Regions from separate parts of the Neisseria sp. HMSC055H02 genome, predicted to be linked through region 2. Evidence: predicted binding sites of a transcription regulator. Region 2 holds the regulator's gene; the other holds the start of a gene.
The links. The regulator sigma-54, encoded in region 2, starts transcription at its own class of promoters, with help from an activator protein. The targets are predictions, from matches to a motif close to CTGGCACGCTTCATGCTT.
Positions count from the first base shown of each region.

Region 1: the regulator sigma-54 is predicted to act here: its motif matches at 4,546-4,563, upstream of HMPREF2907_RS07790 (pilin).

Region 1 is NZ_KV812097.1:75,999-84,866, forward strand. Features, by position in the region: gene asd (aspartate-semialdehyde dehydrogenase) at 1-858, shown strand, start outside; gene recG (ATP-dependent DNA helicase RecG) at 1,213-3,255, shown strand; gene HMPREF2907_RS07790 (pilin) at 4,732-5,196, shown strand; gene HMPREF2907_RS07795 (pilin) at 5,321-5,761, shown strand; gene tyrS (tyrosine--tRNA ligase) at 6,024-7,322, opposite strand; gene ychF (redox-regulated ATPase YchF) at 7,391-8,482, opposite strand; gene murI (glutamate racemase) at 8,675-8,868, shown strand, end outside.
Region 2 is NZ_KV812085.1:26,276-35,143, forward strand. Features, by position in the region: gene HMPREF2907_RS04155 (KdsC family phosphatase) at 1-9, shown strand, start outside; gene lptC (LPS export ABC transporter periplasmic protein LptC) at 6-587, shown strand; gene lptA (lipopolysaccharide transport periplasmic protein LptA) at 568-1,098, shown strand; gene lptB (LPS export ABC transporter ATP-binding protein) at 1,191-1,925, shown strand; gene rpoN (RNA polymerase factor sigma-54) at 2,175-3,527, shown strand; gene hpf (ribosome hibernation-promoting factor, HPF/YfiA family) at 3,594-3,908, shown strand; gene HMPREF2907_RS04185 (GntP family permease) at 4,422-5,807, shown strand; gene HMPREF2907_RS04190 (gluconokinase, GntK/IdnK-type) at 5,888-6,406, shown strand; gene ileS (isoleucine--tRNA ligase) at 6,637-8,868, shown strand, end outside.

The DNA.
Region 1 (8,868 bases), on a different contig from region 2:
GACAGCGGCTGGAACGGCTACTGGATTGACGCGGCGTCCTCCCTGCGCATGAAAGACGACGCGATTATCGTCCTCGACCCGGTCAACCGAAACGTCATCGACAACGGCCTCAAAAACGGCGTGAAAAACTACATCGGCGGCAACTGCACCGTCTCCCTGATGCTGATGGCGCTGGGCGGCCTGTTCCAAAACGATTTGGTCGAATGGGCGACCAGCATGACCTACCAAGCCGCATCCGGCGCGGGTGCGAAAAACATGCGCGAACTCATCAGCGGCATGGGCGCGATTCACGCCCAAGTAGCGGACGAGCTTGCCGATCCTTCCAGCGCGATTCTCGACATCGACCGCAAAGTATCCGACTTCCTGCGCAGCGAAGACTATCCGAAAGCCAACTTCGTCGTACCGCTCGCCGGCAGCCTGATTCCGTGGATTGACGTGGATTTGGGCAACGGCCAGTCCAAAGAAGAATGGAAAGGCGGCGCGGAAACCAACAAAATCCTCGGCCGCAGCGACAATCCGACCGTAATCGACGGTTTGTGCGTCCGCATCGGCTCTATGCGCTGCCACAGCCAAGCCATCACCCTGAAGCTGAAAAAAGACCTGCCCGTTTCCGAAATCGAAGCGATTTTGGCAGGCGCGAACGACTGGGTGAAAGTCATCCCCAACGAAAAAGAAGCCAGCATCCACGAGCTGACGCCCGCCAAAGTTACCGGCACGCTGTCCGTCCCCGTCGGACGCATCCGCAAACTGGGCATGGGCGGCGAATACATCAGCGCGTTCACTGTCGGCGACCAGCTCTTGTGGGGCGCGGCCGAACCCCTGCGCCGCGTGTTGCGCATCGTGTTGGGCAGTCTGTAAGATTTGCAGGTCAAACAAAAAAGCAACGGTTTATCCGTTGCTTTTTTTATCAAGGTCGTCTGAAAGTGAAAGTAGCAGGGTGGACGGATTCTTAAATTTGACGGTTTATAGTGATTTACATAGAAACCTTATGCCGTTATTCCCGCGCAGGCGGGAATCTAGAAATTTGAAATCATGGCAACTTTGTAAATTTTTCTGAAACCCCGAAATCGAGATTCCCTCCCGCGTGGGAATGACGGCATGGACAAATTATCAAACTCTACCTGTGCAATGCCTCTAGGTCGTCTGAACGTCCTTTCAGACGACCCCTTCTTACATTTTCAGCTAAAATACGCGCCATTAAAGGACAAAGCCATGATGACGCCCGAAACTCAGAAACAGCTCAAAATCACCGACGTTTCCGCCAAGAAGCTCGACAAACTCAACCTCCATACCGCATGGGATTTGGTTTTGCATCTGCCGCTGCGTTACGAGGACGAGACGCACATCATGCCGATTAAGGACGCGCCGATCGGCGTGCCGTGTCAGGTCGAGGGCGAAGTCATCCATCAGGAAGTCACGTTCAAACCGCGCAAGCAGCTGATTGTCCAAATCGCCGACGGTTCCGGCAGCGTCCTTTTTCTGCGCTTCATCCACTTTTACGCCAGCCATCAGAAGCAGATGGCGGTCGGCAAACGCATCCGCGCCGTGGGTGAAATCAAACACGGGTTTCACGGCGACGAGATGATTCATCCCAAAATCCGCGACGCCGAGGGCAGCGGTTTGGCGGAAAGCCTCACACCCGTCTATCCGACCGTAAACGGCTTGAATCAGCCCACTTTGCGCCGCATCATTCAGACGGCGTTGGACGTTACGCCGCTGCACGACACGCTGCCCGATGCCTTATTGGGCCGTCTGAAACTGCCGCACCTCGCCGAAAGCCTGCGCCTTTTGCATTCGCCGCCGCCGAGTTTTACCATCCACCAGCTTTCCGACGGCGCGCTGCCCGCATGGCAGCGGCTCAAATTCGACGAACTTTTGGCGCAACAGCTTTCCATGCGCTTGGCGCGGCAGAAGCGTGTCAGCGGCACGGCGGCGGCATTGGGCGGCGACGGCACATTGACCCAAGCTCTGCGCCACGCCTTGCCGTTTGCCCTGACCGATGCGCAAGAAAGAGTCGTGTCCGAAATCCGCCGCGATATGGCGCAAACCCACCCCATGCACCGCCTGCTTCAAGGCGATGTCGGCAGCGGCAAAACCATCGTCGCCGCCTTGTCCGCGCTGACCGCCATCGAATCCGGCGCGCAGGCGGCCGTGATGGCGCCGACCGAAATCCTTGCCGAACAGCATTTCATCAAGTTCAAACAATGGCTCGAACCTTTAGGACTCGAAGTCGTCTGGCTCTCCGGCAGCCAGCGCAAAAAAGCCAAAGACGAAGCCAAAGCCAAACTCGCCGACGGCACCGTCAAAATCGCCGTCGGCACACACGCCCTGTTTTCAGACGACGTCGAGTTTCAAAATCTGGGCTTGGTGATTGTGGACGAACAACACCGCTTCGGCGTCGCCCAACGCCTCGCCCTCAAAAACAAAGGGCGCGACGTCCATCAATTGATGATGTCCGCCACGCCTATCCCGCGTACGCTCGCCATGAGTTTCTTCGCCGACTTGGACGTGTCCGTCATCGACGAATTGCCGCCCGGGCGCACCCCGATTAAAACCCGCCTCGTCAACAACGTCCGCCGCGCCGAAGTCGAAGGCTTCGTCCTCAACATCTGCCGCAAAGGGCAGCAGGCATACTGGGTCTGCCCGCTGATTGAAGAAAGCGAAACCCTGCAACTGCAAACCGCCACCGAAACCCTCGAGCAGCTTCAGGCAGCCTTGCCCGAACTCAACATCGGCTTGGTACACGGGCGCATGAAAGCCGCCGAAAAAGCCGAAGTCATGGCTCAGTTTGCCGCAGGCCGTCTGAACGTCTTGGTCGCCACCACCGTCATCGAAGTCGGCGTAGATGTGCCCAACGCCGCCCTGATGGTGATTGAGCACGCCGAGCGCATGGGCTTGGCGCAGCTGCACCAATTACGCGGGCGGGTAGGGCGCGGCGCGGCAGAAAGCGTGTGCGTCCTCCTGTTTGCCGAACCCTTGAGCGAACTCGCCAAAGCGCGGCTGAAAGTCATCTACGAACACACCGACGGCTTCGAAATCGCCCGCCAAGACCTCAACATCCGCGGCCCCGGCGAATTTCTCGGCGCACGCCAAAGCGGCGTCCCCATGCTGCGTTTCGCCAACCTCGAAGAAGACCTGCACCTCTTGGAACAAGCGCGCGAAATCGCCCCGATGCTGATTGAACAAAACCCCGAAATCGTCGAAGCGCATCTGGCAAGATGGCTTGCCAGCAGGGAAGGGTATTTGGGCGTGTGAGGTCGTCTGAAAAACAATCCCACTATTTTTACCTATGAAAACAGTCCCCACATTCCTGCCTGCTACACCGTCATTCCCGCGCAGGCGGGAATCCAGAACTTCGGCTTTCAGAAATATTCAACGATCACCGTAGCGTGGGCTTTACCCACGGATGCGGTTCGCAGAAATATCAGTTGCGGCGGGTCTCTTATATATTCTCGCGGGCAAAGCCCACGCTACGGTAGCCGCTTTCAGACACCCGCGAGTCGTCTGAAAAAAACAGTTCCCACATCCCTGCCAACCGTGCCGTCATTCCTGCGAAGGCGGGAATCCAGACCTTCGATTTTCAGAAATATCCAATGATTACTGTAGCGTAGGCTGTGTCCACGGATATGGTTTACGACAATATCAGTCGCGGCGGGTCTCTTATATATTTTCGCGGGCAAAGCCCACGCTACGGCAGTTGCTTGCGGAAATCTATAAAGTCGTCTGAAAAATTCCTCTCATATCTCTTGCCAACCGTGCCGTCATTCCCGCGAAGGCGGGAATCCAGACCTACGGCTTTCAGAAATATTCAACGATCACCGTAGCGTGGACTTTGCCTACGGATATGGTTTACGACAATATCGGTTGCGGCGGGTCTCTTATATATTCTCGCGGGCGAAGCCCACGCTACGGCAGCCACTTTCAGATCCCCTCAAGTCGTCTGAAAAAACTCCCCATATCCCTGCCAGCCGCACCGTCATTCCCGCGCAGGCGGGAATCCAGAACTCTGATTTTCAGAAATATTCAACGATTACCGCAGTATGGACTTTGCCCACGGATGCGGTTTGCAGAGATATTGGTCTTGGCAGGGCGTTTATGTTTTACCGGCGAAACCCGCCATATTTTCAGACGACGGTTTTATTCAAATTAAACGTTCAAAAATAAACTAAATATCTATAATTACCTTTTAAGTATGACCGTTTATCTGAATTAAAATCCGCTTATCAAATTTGTATAAAAAATCAACATAAAATCATCGTATTAAAAATATATAAAATTTCAAAATACCGCTTGTCTAAAAAATATACCGTTTATCAAATTTATTTCAATATTATTAAAATAGGTATAAAAGTGACGAAATACGTCATATGACATAAAACGTTTCCCTTTTTTTCTCGAAAATGACAAAACACGTCATATCCCTCAAAAAATTCTACGTCATAAAAAAGCCGAAATCTGCCCGAAAAATCCTTCAAAACAAATTTAAACCTATTAAAAACATAAAATTACAAAATATTTTCACAAAAAATCCAAAAAAATCCAGACTTGGCACATCCCCTGCTTGATACATTACGTCCGGCAAGGAAATACAAGTAACGAAGTCCGAACCGGGAAGCTGTATATTCCTTCTACTTGATGGTTTTACTCATAAAACAAGAGAGCCAAACACATTACGGTTTTTTAACAACAAACATTTTTATTCACAACACTTTTTAAACTGGAGTTTATTAAATGAAAGCAATCCAAAAAGGTTTCACCCTGATCGAATTGATGATCGTCGTAGCAATTATCGGTATCTTGGCCGCTATCGCCCTGCCTATGTACGGCGACTACACTGCCCGTGCACAAGCGACTGAAGGCTACGAACTCTTGGGTGGTATGAAAACGCCTTTGGTTGAGGCAGTGGCTGCAAGCAGTAATGCAAAAGCTTGTAAAAATGATGCTGCTTGGTACACCTCTTCTGTGCGTGAAGGTAAATATGTAAGTGGTGTTGCCCCTGCCGCTGCTGGTACTGGTGATGCTGCTACTTGCGCCCTGACCGCTACCTTCAAAGCAGCAACCGAAGGTGTCAATGACAAAGTGGCTGGGAACACTATTACCATGACCCTGACTCCTGCAACTGGTGCTTGGGCTTGTACGACCAACCTGGCTGACAACGTAGCACCTGCTGCTTGCCGTGCTGCCGCAAAAAAATAACAGCTAATTTCATAAATAGTGAAATAACAAAGCCCGCTCTGGCGGGCTTTTCTAACATCTATTCCAGTAACTCAAATCGGGCAAACTGATTCTGTTCCAAACTCACTTCATTAAAGGTCGTCGTATGAAACAACAAGGTTTTACTATTACCGAACTGATGATCGTCGTTGCCATTCTCGGCATACTTGCCGCTATCGCCCTGCCATTGTTCGGCAACTATACCGCCAAGGCGCAGGCAACTGAAGGGCATGAAATCCTTGCCGGTCTGAAAAGTCCGCTGGTCGAGGCTATTTCTACCGAGGGTATCAATGCCTGTGATACCACCAAACCTTGGTTTACCTCCAGCGTACATACAGGCAATTTCGTCAACGGCGTTGCTCTGAAAAAGACTGAAACCCAATGCCTGCTGACCGTTACTTTCAAAAGCAGTGGCGTAAACGACAAAATCACCAATAAAAAAATTAATATCCGCTATACCGTAGGATCGGGAGTATGGGAATGCGGCACGGACGTGGACAAAGAATTACGCACTGCTTCATGCCAAGGCGACCTGTTGTCGCTATAATTAAAGACGTAGCAAAGTAGCGTGGGCTTTGCTCACGAAAATGTCGGGCAAAAGATGTCGTCTGAAATTTTGGGCGTGGTTGGTGGGCAAAGCCCACGCTATGGCTTGGGTAGTTGATGGTGGTTAGTTTTTGTAGGTGTATCGGATTGCAGTACAACAAAATCTGAATTTTTCAATGTTAGGTTTGACAAATCAACTCTGATTAAAAACAAAAAGGTCGTCTGAAAACGGATTTCAGACGACCTTTGTCATTTATTAAGGCTTATTTCCAAACCAAGAGCGCGTGGTTGCGTTTGCCGCGCCGTACGATGGTGTATTTGCCGAAGCGTTTGTGCGCATCGGTCAGCAGATAGGCATCGTCGGGGCGTTCGGTAGCGTGGTTCGGATTGTTCAGTTCGGCGGCTTGTCCGTTGAGCAATACCGCTTTGCTGTTCACAAAACCGCGCGCTTCTTTGTTGGAAGATGCCAAGCCGGTTTTGACTAAGGCTTCAACGACGTTGAGGTCGTCTGAAACTTCAAATGCGGGCAGACCGTCGAGGGCGAGCTGTTCGAAGTCGCCTTCGGTCAGGCTGCTTTGGTCTTCGGCAAACAGGCTTTCGGAAATGCGCTGCGCGGCTTGCAGGGCGGCTTCGCCGTGAATCAGGCGGGTCATTTCTTCGGCGAGGATGCGTTGCGCTTCTGGCTTGGTGCCGCTGGCTTGGTCTTTCGCTTCGATGGCATCGATTTCTTCGATAGACAGGAAGGTGAAGTATTTCAGGAATTTATACACATCGGCATCGGCAACTTTCAGCCAAAACTGGTAGAACTGATACGGTGAGGTTTTCTTCGCGTTCAGCCATACCGCGCCGCCTTCGGTTTTGCCGAATTTGGTGCCGTCGGATTTGGTGACCAAAGGCAGGGTCAGACCGAATACTTGTTTTTGGTTCAGACGACGGGTCAGGTCGATACCGGCGGTGATGTTGCCCCATTGGTCGGAGCCGCCGATTTCCAAAACCGCGCTATGGCGTTTGTTCAATTCGGCAAAGTCGTAGCCTTGCAGCAGGGAGTAGGCAAACTCGGTGAAGGAAATGCCGACGTCGTCGCGCTCGATGCGTTGTTTGACGGATTCTTTGTTCAACATGGCGTTGACGGAGAAATGCTTGCCGATGTCGCGCAGGAAATCGAGGCAGTTCATGCTGCCGAACCAGTCGGCGTTGTTGGCCATAATGGCGGCGTTGTCGCCTTCAAAGCTCAAAAAAGGTTTCAGTTGGTTGCGGATGCTTTCTACCCAGCCGGCAACGGTTTCGGCGGAATTCAAGCTGCGCTCCACCGCTTTGAAGCTGGGGTCGCCGATCATACCGGTCGCGCCGCCCACCAAGGCAATCGGCGTATGCCCCGCCTGTTGAAAACGACGCAATGCCAATACGGGCAGCAAGTGTCCGATATGCAGGCTGTCGGCGGTCGGGTCGAAACCGCAGTAGAGGGCGATTTTTTGTTCGTTTAACAAAGCGTCTAAGGCTTCGATGTCGGTAGTTTGCGCGATAAGGCCGCGCGCTTTCAAATCTTGGATAACGGAGGTCATGGGTTTCCTTCAATGTTTCAGACGACCTTGATTTGGCAAAGGTCGTCTGAAAAAGCGTTTTGCTTGGTTTATACGTTAAACAAAAAGTGCATTACATCCCCGTCCTGCACGACATATTCCTTGCCTTCTACGCGCATTTTGCCGGCTTCTTTGGCTTTGGCTTCGCCGCCGAGCGAGACAAAGTCGTCGTAGGCAATGACTTGGGCGCGGATGAAGCCGCGTTCGAAGTCGGTGTGGATGACGCCGGCGGCTTGCGGGGCGGTGTCGCCTTTGTGGATGGTCCAGGCGCGGACTTCTTTGACACCGGCGGTGAAGTAGGTTTGCAGGCCCAAGAGGTCGTAGCCCGCGCGGATCAGGCGGTTCAAGCCGGGTTCTTCCAAGCCCATCTCGGCGAGGAATTCGGCTTTTTCGTCGTCTTCCAATTCGGCGATTTCACTTTCCATCGCGGCACAAACGGCGACAACAGGGGCGTTTTCTTTTTCAGCCAATTCTTTCAGGCGGTCGAGGTGCGGATTGTTTTCAAAACCGTCTTCGGCAACGTTGCCGACGTACATGGCGGGTTTGGCGGTCAGCAGGAACAGCGGTTTGAGCATGGCGAGTTCTTCCGCGTCCAAGCCGAAGGAGCGGACGGGTTTGCCTTCGTCCAGATGCGGCAGCAGTTTTTTGCACAGTTCGACCAGTTTTTGTGCGTCTTTGTCGCCTGAGCGGGCGCGTTTTTCTTCTCGGACGATGGCTTTTTCAACGCTGGCGAGGTCGGCAAGGGCTAATTCGGTGCCGATGGTTTCGATGTCGGCAATCGGATCGACTTTGCCTGCGACGTGGACTATGTTGTCGTCGTCAAAGCAGCGCACGACGTTGACGATGGCGTCGGTTTCGCGGATGTTGGCAAGGAACTGGTTGCCCAAGCCTTCGCCTTTGCTCGCGCCTGCGACCAAACCGGCAATGTCGACGAACTCGACGATGGCGGGCTGCATTTTTTGTGGGTTGACGATTTTCGCCAGCTCCGCCATGCGCGGGTCGGGCACTTCGACGATGCCGACGTTGGGTTCGATGGTGCAGAAGGGATAGTTCGCCGCTTCGATGCCCGATTGGGTCAGCGCGTTAAAGAGGGTGGATTTGCCGACGTTGGGCAGGCCGACGATGCCGCATTTCAAGCTCATGGTTTTTCCTGAAAAGATAAAAGTTTAACGGCGGATTATAGCATATCGGGGAATGACTCAAAAACTGTAAAGATCGTCTGAAAACGCCGTTTCCACACAACCCAAACCCTTTCAGACGACCTCCGTCCCTGTTAAGCCTTGCGCCGAACGTGTACAATCGCCCCATCATACCTAATCCGTACAAACCGCATCATGACTATCAGCAAACAACGCCCCATCGGCGTTTTCGATTCCGGCGTCGGCGGCCTGACCAACGTCCGTGCCCTGATGGAACGCCTGCCGATGGAAAACATCATCTACTTCGGCGACACCGCCCGCGTTCCCTACGGCACCAAATCCCGCGCCACCATCGAAACCTTCGCCATGCAGATTGTCGATTTCCTGCT
Region 2 (8,868 bases):
ATCAAATGAAAGTAAGATGGCGGTACGGAATCGCATTCCCTTTGGTGCTGGCGGTCGCGCTCGGCGGATTGTCGGCATGGCTGGGGCGCATCAGCGAAATCGACATTGAAGAAGTCAAACTCAACCCCAACCAGCCGCAATACACGATGGACGGCATAGACGGGCGGCGGTTTGACGAACAAGGTCGTCTGAAAGAGCATCTGAGCGCAAGAGGGGCGAAACAATTTCCCGAAAGCAACGACGTCCATTTCGAGCTGCCGCACCTCGTCTTCTTCCAAGAAGGCAGCCGGCTTTACGACGTCGGCAGCGACGAAGCCGTATACAACACCCAAACCAAACAACTCCTGTTCAAACACAACGTCGTCCTGACCAAAGCCGCCGATGCCAAGCGGCAGGCAGGCGTCGTCAAAACCGATCTCCTGCACGTCGATACCGAATCGCAATACGCCCAAACCGACACGCCCGTTACCTTCCAATACGGCGAATCGAGCGGCAACGCCGAAGGTCTGACGTATGACCACAAAAAAGGTTTGTTGAACTTCCCATCCAGAGTGAAAGCCACGATTTATGATACAAAAAATATGTAAGGCATGTGTTTTAACCGCATTTTTCGCCACCGCCCCCGCCTACGCCCTGCAAAGCGACAGCAAGCAGCCGATACAGATTGAAGCCGACCAAGGCTCGCTCGACCAAAACAACCAAAGCACCACCTTTACCGGCAACGTCATCATCAAACAAGGCACGCTCAACATCCGCGCAGGCAGCGTCAACGTCTCCCGCAACGACAAAGGCGAACAGTTCATGAAAGCCAGCGGCTCGCCCGTCCGCTTCAGCCAGACGCTCGACGACAACAAAGGCACGGTTAACGGACAAGCCAACAACGTAACCTACTCCTCCGCCATCAACCTCGTTACCCTGACCGGCAACGCCAAAGTCCAACGCGGCGGCGACGTTGCCGAAGGCGCAGTCATCACCTACAACACCAAAACCGAAGTCTATACCATTAACGGCAGCTCCAAAACAGGTGCCAAATCCGCCGCCAAATCCGGCAGGGTCAGCGTCGTCATCCAGCCGTCCAGCACCCAAAAAACCAAATAACCAATATCTGACAACACAAAAGGTCGTCTGAAAACCAGCATAGCAAGTTCCCAAAACACCTTTTCAGACGACCTCCGAACCAAGAGTCATTTATGAGCGAAAACACCAGCCGCCTCGTCGTTCAAAACCTGCAAAAAAGTTTCAAAAAACGCCAAGTCGTCAAAAGCTTCTCCCTCGAAATCGAAAGCGGCGAAGTCATCGGCCTGCTCGGCCCCAACGGCGCAGGCAAAACCACCAGCTTCTACATGATCGTCGGACTCATCGCCGCCGACGCTGGCAGCGTTACCCTAGACGGACAAGAACTGCGCCACCTGCCCATACACGAACGCGCCCGCCTCGGCGTCGGCTATCTGCCCCAAGAAGCCTCGATTTTCCGCAAAATGACCGTCGAACAAAACATCCGCGCCATTTTAGAAATCAGCACCAAAGACAAAAGCCGCATCGACAGCGAAGTAGAAAAACTGCTCGCCGACCTCAACATCGGACACCTGCGCCACAACCCCGCCCCCTCCCTATCCGGCGGCGAACGCCGACGCGTCGAAATCGCCCGCGTACTCGCCATGAAGCCGCGCTTCATCCTCCTGGACGAACCCTTCGCCGGCGTTGACCCCATTGCCGTCATCGACATCCAAAAAATCATCGACTTCCTCAAATCGCGCGGCATCGGCGTACTCATTACCGACCACAACGTACGCGAAACCCTCAGCATCTGCGACAGAGCCTACATCATCAGCGACGGCACCGTCCTCGCCTCCGGCAAGCCGGACGACTTGGTCAACAACGAACAAGTCCGCTCCGTCTATCTCGGCGAAAACTTCAAATACTGATTCCAAATACCGACCATGACAAACCGCACACTAAATTGTGCGGTTTTTTTAAAATGAAGAAAGCACCCAAAGTGAGTTGACGCATTAAGTGTAAAGTGTTGAAATACACATTTAGTATAAAACCAACAAGCGTTCCCCAAAACGCCAAGCACGCCATAAAAACCTTTTCAGACGACCTCTTTGCCATCGAACCAAACTCGAGGACAAATGCCGTCCGAAATATAAAAAACAATCAACATACATTGCACCATGACCTTACTCGGCCTCAAACTCAGGCAGACCCAACAACTCAACCAACGTCTGCAACAATCCCTGCGCATCCTGCAAATGTCCGGCATCGAACTCGAACGCGAGGTCGAAGACTGGTTGCAGGACAATCCCCTGCTCGAACGACCCGAAACCGACGAATTTGCCGACGCAGAGTTCAATCACGGCACCACCATGCCGCACAGCAACCACCTCGGCGGCGACGATGCCGAAGACGCCTGGCTCAACATCGCCAAAGAAGAAGATTTCAACCAATACCTGCACGCCCAAGTGTGCGAACACCCCCTTTCCGACAAAGAAGCCGCCTACGTCCACATCCTTATCGACTTCCTTGACGACCAAGGCTATTTCACCGACAGCATCCAAGACCTTATCGACAACACGCCCTTGGAATGGATGCTGGACGAAGACGAGCTGCAAAACGCCCTCGACCTTTTGCAGACCTTCGACCCGCCCGGCGTTGCCGCCGCCGACCTGACCGAATCCCTGATGCTCCAACTCATGCGCCTGCCCGCCGGACCCGCGCGTCAGGCGGCCGCCCACCTCATCCAAAGTTCGCTGCACGATTTGGGCAAAAACCGCAAACAAAACATCATCCGCTTCCGCAAACTCTTTCCCGAAATCGACAGCGAAACCATAGAAGCCGCACTCGACATCATCGCCACGCTCAACCCCTACCCCGCCTACGGTTTCGCCTCCTCCGAACCGACCGCCTACATCCAGCCCGACGTTTGGGTCAAAGAAGGCAAAGACGGCTGGAAAGTCATCGGCAACGAAGCCGCCTGGCCCAAACTGCAACTCAACCGCGAATACTGCGAACTGATGAAATCCGCAGAAGACGGCGCACCCGAGTGGAAAGAAAAAATCACCGAAGCCAAGCAGCGCATCGACTCTCTCGAACTGCGCAAAAGCACCGTCATCCGCCTTGCCGAATACATCGTCAAAAATCAGGAAGACTTCTTCATCTTCGGCGAAATCGGACTCGCACCCATGCTTATGAAAGACGCAGCCGCCGAATTGGGGCTTGCCGAAAGCACCATTTCGCGCGCCGCCAACCAAAAATATTTGTCTTGCCCGCGCGGACTATTTGCGTTACGCTATTTCTTCACACAGGCAGTCAATTCCGAAGGCGACAAAGAAGGCCTGAGCCAAGGCGCGATTAAAGCCGTTTTGGGGCAGATTATCGAAAACGAAGACAGCAGCAAACCCCATTCCGACGAAACCCTTGTCCGCCTCCTCAAACAACAGGGCATAGACATCGCCCGCCGCACCGTCGCCAAATACAGGGAATCGCTCGACATCCCGCCGGCACACAAACGCAAACTTACCGAATGACAGTTTTAAACCGCAGTTTTCCCGTTCCGTTTCTGACGGACTGAACCCCACCGAAGGAGCTGTATTATGAATCTGAAAATCACCGGTCTGAATTTCGACGTTACCGAGGCCATCAAAAACTACGTTTCCGAAAAATTGGAACGCATCAACCGCCACGCAGCCAACGCCATTTCCGTTACCATCACCCTTTCCGTGGAAAAACTCAATCAACAGGCTGAAGCAGACATCCATCTGGCGGGCAAAGACCTCCACGTCGAGGCCGTTGAACAAGATATGTACGCCGCCATTGATGTTCTGATGGACAAGCTCGACCGTGCAGTGCTGAAACACAAAGAAAAAAGCGGCGATGTCCGCAACACGGTAAAACCTGCCGCAGAATAAGCCTTGATTCAATAATAAAAGCGTCGTCTGAAAATTTTCAGACGACGTTTTTTGTTTTGGCCAAGTTTGAGAGCCAGTAATCTAGGGGCTGAACATAATGATTTGAATCCCACATAGGCGTTTTTCTGCGGGTAAAGCCCACGCCATACCGGTCAACAAGTATTGCAGTATGTTAGCCCCATCAGACCAAAATTTTGAAAAACCATTGTATTTAAGAAAGAAATTGTTTTCTTGTTCTGAATTCATGTCGAATTAGAAAAATAGAAAATATCCACGCCCACCTCCTTTGTTCATGAAAGCAAACTACGTTTTCAGATGACCCTCCCTCTCTTCACAAGAGTAAATGACACCGCCCGACTTACTCTCATTATTCAAATCTATTCGAAAAAATAAATACTTAAACCCATCCGAAAACCCACAATACCGCCCCGTTTCAAATCGTGCTATGGTTGATTTAATACGTTTGAAAAACATTAACTACCTTGTATTCTGATTACAAAGAAAGGCTTCAAAATGGATGGTTGGACTCAGACCTTGAGCGCGGGCTGGCTGCTGGGTATTGCGGCGATGGCGATCGTGCTGATTTTGCTGTTGATTGTGAAACTGCGTGTCCATGCGCTGTTGACCTTGGTGTCGGTGAGCCTGCTGACGGCGGTGGCGACGGGGCTGCCGATGGATAAGATTGTGAACGACGTTCTGCTGAAAAACTTCGGCGGTACGCTCGGCAGCGTGGCTTTGCTGGTCGGTTTGGGCGCGATGCTCGGGCGGCTGGTGGAAACTTCGGGCGGGGCGCAGTCGCTGGCGGATGCGCTGATTCGGATGTTCGGTGAAAAACGCGCGCCGTTTGCTTTGGGCGTGGCATCGCTGATTTTCGGCTTCCCGATTTTCTTTGATGCGGGATTGGTGGTGATGCTGCCGATTGTCTTCGCGACGGCGCGGCGCATGAAGCAGGACGTATTGCCTTATGCTCTGGCGTCTATCGGCGCGTTTTCGGTGATGCACGTTTTCCTGCCGCCCCACCCCGGTCCGATTGCGGCTTCGGAATTTTATTCGGCGAACATTGGGCAGGTGCTGATTTTGGGATTGCCCGTCGCCATGTTCACTTGGTATGTCAGCGGTTATCTGCTTGGGAAGGTTTTAGGACGTACCATCCGCGTTCCCGTTCCCGATTTGCTCAGCGGCGGCGCGGTGGACAACGACCGGCCGCAAACGCCTGCCAAGGCTTCGACCGTGGTCGGCATTATGCTGATTCCTATGCTGTTGATTTTTATGAACACAGGGCTGTCCACCTTAATCAGTGAAAAAGTCGTCAGCGCGGACGAACATTGGGTACAGGTGGCGCGCATGATCGGTTCGACCCCTGTCGCGCTGCTGATTTCGGTTTTGGTGGCACTTTATGTTTTGGGCAGCAAACGCGGCGAAAAGGCAAGCGCGCTGGAGAAAACGGTGGACGGCGCACTCGCCCCCGTTTGTTCGGTCATCTTGATTACCGGCGCGGGCGGCATGTTCGGCGGCGTGTTGCGCGCGTCGGGCATCGGTCAGGCGTTGGCGGACAGCATGGCGGATTTGGGCATACCCGTATTGCTGGGCTGTTTCTTGGTGGCATTGGCGCTGCGTATCGCGCAAGGTTCGGCAACCGTCGCGCTGACCACCGCCGCCGCATTGATGGCACCCGCCGTTGCCGCCGCAGGCTTCAACGACTGGCAACTCGCCTGCGTGGTTTTGGCAACCGCGGCAGGCTCGGTCGGCTGCAGCCACTTCAACGACTCGGGCTTCTGGCTGGTCGGCCGCCTTTTGGATATGGACGTACCGACCACGCTCAAAACATGGACGGTCAACCAAACGCTGATTGCCGCCATCGGCTTTTCAGTGTCGGCGCTGCTGTTTGCCGTAGTTTGAGGTCGTCTGAAAACGTTTTTAAGACGCTCTAAACCGTCTGCCCGACCTTATATCTTTCAAATCCAACAAAGGAAGAGAACATGACGACGCATTTTGTGATGATGGGCGTTTGCGGCTGCGGCAAGACCACCGCCGCCCTGTCCCTGCAAAAACACCTCAACCAATGCCCCTACGCCGAAGGCGACGATTTCCACACCCAAGCCAACCGCGACAAAATGGGCGCGGGCATCCCGCTGACCGACGAAGACCGCTATCCGTGGCTCTGCAACCTGCGCGACTGGATGACGGAACAAGCGCAAAACGGCGCGGCGTACACCATCGTTACCTGCTCCGCCTTGAAACGCCAATACCGCGACATCCTGCGCGGCGCACAAGGCAAAACCGCCTTCATCCACCTGACACCGCCGCAAGCCATCAACCTCGAGCGCATGATGGCGCGCCAAGGGCATTATATGAAAGCGGGTATGCTGGATTCGCAACTGGAAATTCTGGAAGAACTCGGCGCAGACGAATACGGCGTCAAAATCGACAATCCCGGTTCGCCCGAAGCCGTAGAAGCCGATATTTTGGCTTGGGTTAAAGCGGAAGGTTTGTTGTGAAGAGAGTGTGTAAACAGGTATAAGGAAGGTCGTCTGAAAACAGATAGGTCACATTTCGACAAAACAAGTTTTCAGACGACCTTTCTCTTTGTCCGCCGCCATCCCGCATACCCAAACCCCTTATAAAAACAATACAATTCGGCTACAATAGCCCTTTGCATTTTTTCAGACGACCTTGCTTGCAAAACGTCGTCTGAAACCGAAATACCGAAACCATAGAGAATCACAACATGACCGATTACAGCAAAACCGTAAACCTGCTCGAAAGCCCGTTTCCGATGCGCGGCAACCTCGCTAAGCGCGAGCCTGCGTGGCTGAAAAGCTGGTACGAGCACAAACGCTATCAAAAACTGCGCGAAATCGCCAAAGGCCGTCCGAAATTCATCCTGCACGACGGTCCGCCGTATGCCAACGGCGACATCCACATCGGTCATGCCGTCAACAAAATCCTTAAAGACATCATTATCCGCAGCAAAACCCAAGCCGGCTTCGACGCTCCTTATGTGCCGGGCTGGGACTGCCACGGCCTGCCCATCGAAGTGATGGTGGAAAAGCTGCACGGCAAAGACATGCCCAAAGCGCGTTTCCGCGAATTGTGCCGCGAATACGCCGCCGAGCAGATTGCCCGTCAGAAAAAAGACTTCATCCGTCTGGGCGTGTTGGGCGACTGGGACAATCCTTACCTGACCATGGATTTCAAAACCGAAGCGGATACCGTGCGTATGCTCGGCGAAATCTACAAATCGGGCTATCTCTACCGCGGCGCGAAACCGGTTCAGTTCTGCTTGGACTGCGGTTCTTCGCTGGCGGAAGCGGAAGTGGAATACAAAGACAAAGTATCGCCTGCGATTGACGTTGGCTATCCGTTTAAAGACACCGCCGCGCTTGCCGCCGCATTCGGTTTGGCAGGCATCGAAGGCAAAGCGTTTGCCGTCATCTGGACGACCACGCCTTGGACGCTGCCTGCGAGCCAAGCCGTATCTGCGGGTGCGGACGTGGTTTACCAACTGATCGATACGCCCAAAGGCAAATTGGTATTGGCGAAAGATTTGGCGGAAGACACGCTCAAACGCTACGGCTTCGTTTCAGACGACCTCAGCGTCCTCGCGGAAACCACCGGCGACAAGCTGGAAAACCTGCACATGAACCATCCGTTCCTCGAACGCGATATTCCCATGCTCAACGGCGAACACGTTACCACCGACGCCGGTACGGGTTTGGTACATACCGCCCCCGCGCACGGTTTGGAAGACTACGCCGTCTGCAACAAATACGGCATCGAGCTTTACAACCCCGTCAACGCCGAAGGCAAATACATCAGCGAAACGCCGCGCGTGGCAGGCATGAGCGTTTGGGAAGCGAACCCCGTCATCCTGCAATGGCTGGAAGAAACCGGCAACCTCTTGGCAAGCAGCAAAATCGAACACAGCTACGCCCACTGCTGGCGCCACAAAACCCCGCTGATTTACCGCGCGACAGGTCAGTGGTTTGTCGGCATGGACAAAGCGGGGAGCGACGGCAAGACCCTGCGCGACAAAGCCATCAAAGCCGTGGACGACACCGAATTCTTCCCGTCTTGGGGTCGCGCGCGCCTCGAAGCCATGATCGAAGGCCGCCCCGACTGGGTCGTTTCGCGCCAACGCTACTGGGGCACGCCGATGACCTTCTTCGTCCACAAAGAAACCGGCGAGCTGCATCCTAATTCCGCCGAGCTTTTGGAAAAAGTCGCCCTGAAAATCGAAGAAAAAGGCATCGAAGCGTGGTTCTCACTCGATAAAAGCGAATTGTTGAGCGCGGAAGATTGTGAAAACTACGACAAACTTTCCGACACGATGGACGTATGGTTCGACTCCGGCTCGACCCATTATTCCGTCTTGAAACAGCGCGAAGAATTGGACTGGCCCGCCGACCTCTACCTCGAAGGCAGCGACCAACACCGCGGCTGGTTCCAATCCTCCATGCTGACCGGCTGCGCCTCATCCATGGAACGCGCCCCGTACAAACAGCTTCTGACCCACGGTTTCGTAGTTGACCAAAACGGCCGCAAAATGTCGAAATCCATCGGCAACGTCGTCGCGCCGCAAGAAGTCTATAACGAATTCGGCGCGGACATCCTGCGCCTGTGGGCGGCATCCACCGATTACAGCGGCGAATTGGCGATTTCCAAAGAAATCCTCAAACGCGTCACCGAAAGCTACCGCCGCATCCGCAACACCTTGAGCTTCCTGTTTGCCAACCTCAGTGATTTCGACCCGTTCGAACACACCGTACCGCAGGCAGACATGGTCGAAATCGACCGCTACGCCTTAGTGTTGGCGCGCCAGTTGCAAGAGCGTCTGGCGGGCGACTACTATCCACGCTATGCCTTCCACTTCGCCGTGAAAGACATCGTCGCCTTCTGCTCGGAAGACTTGGGCGCGTTCTACCTCGACATCCTGAAAGACCGCCTCTACACCACCAAA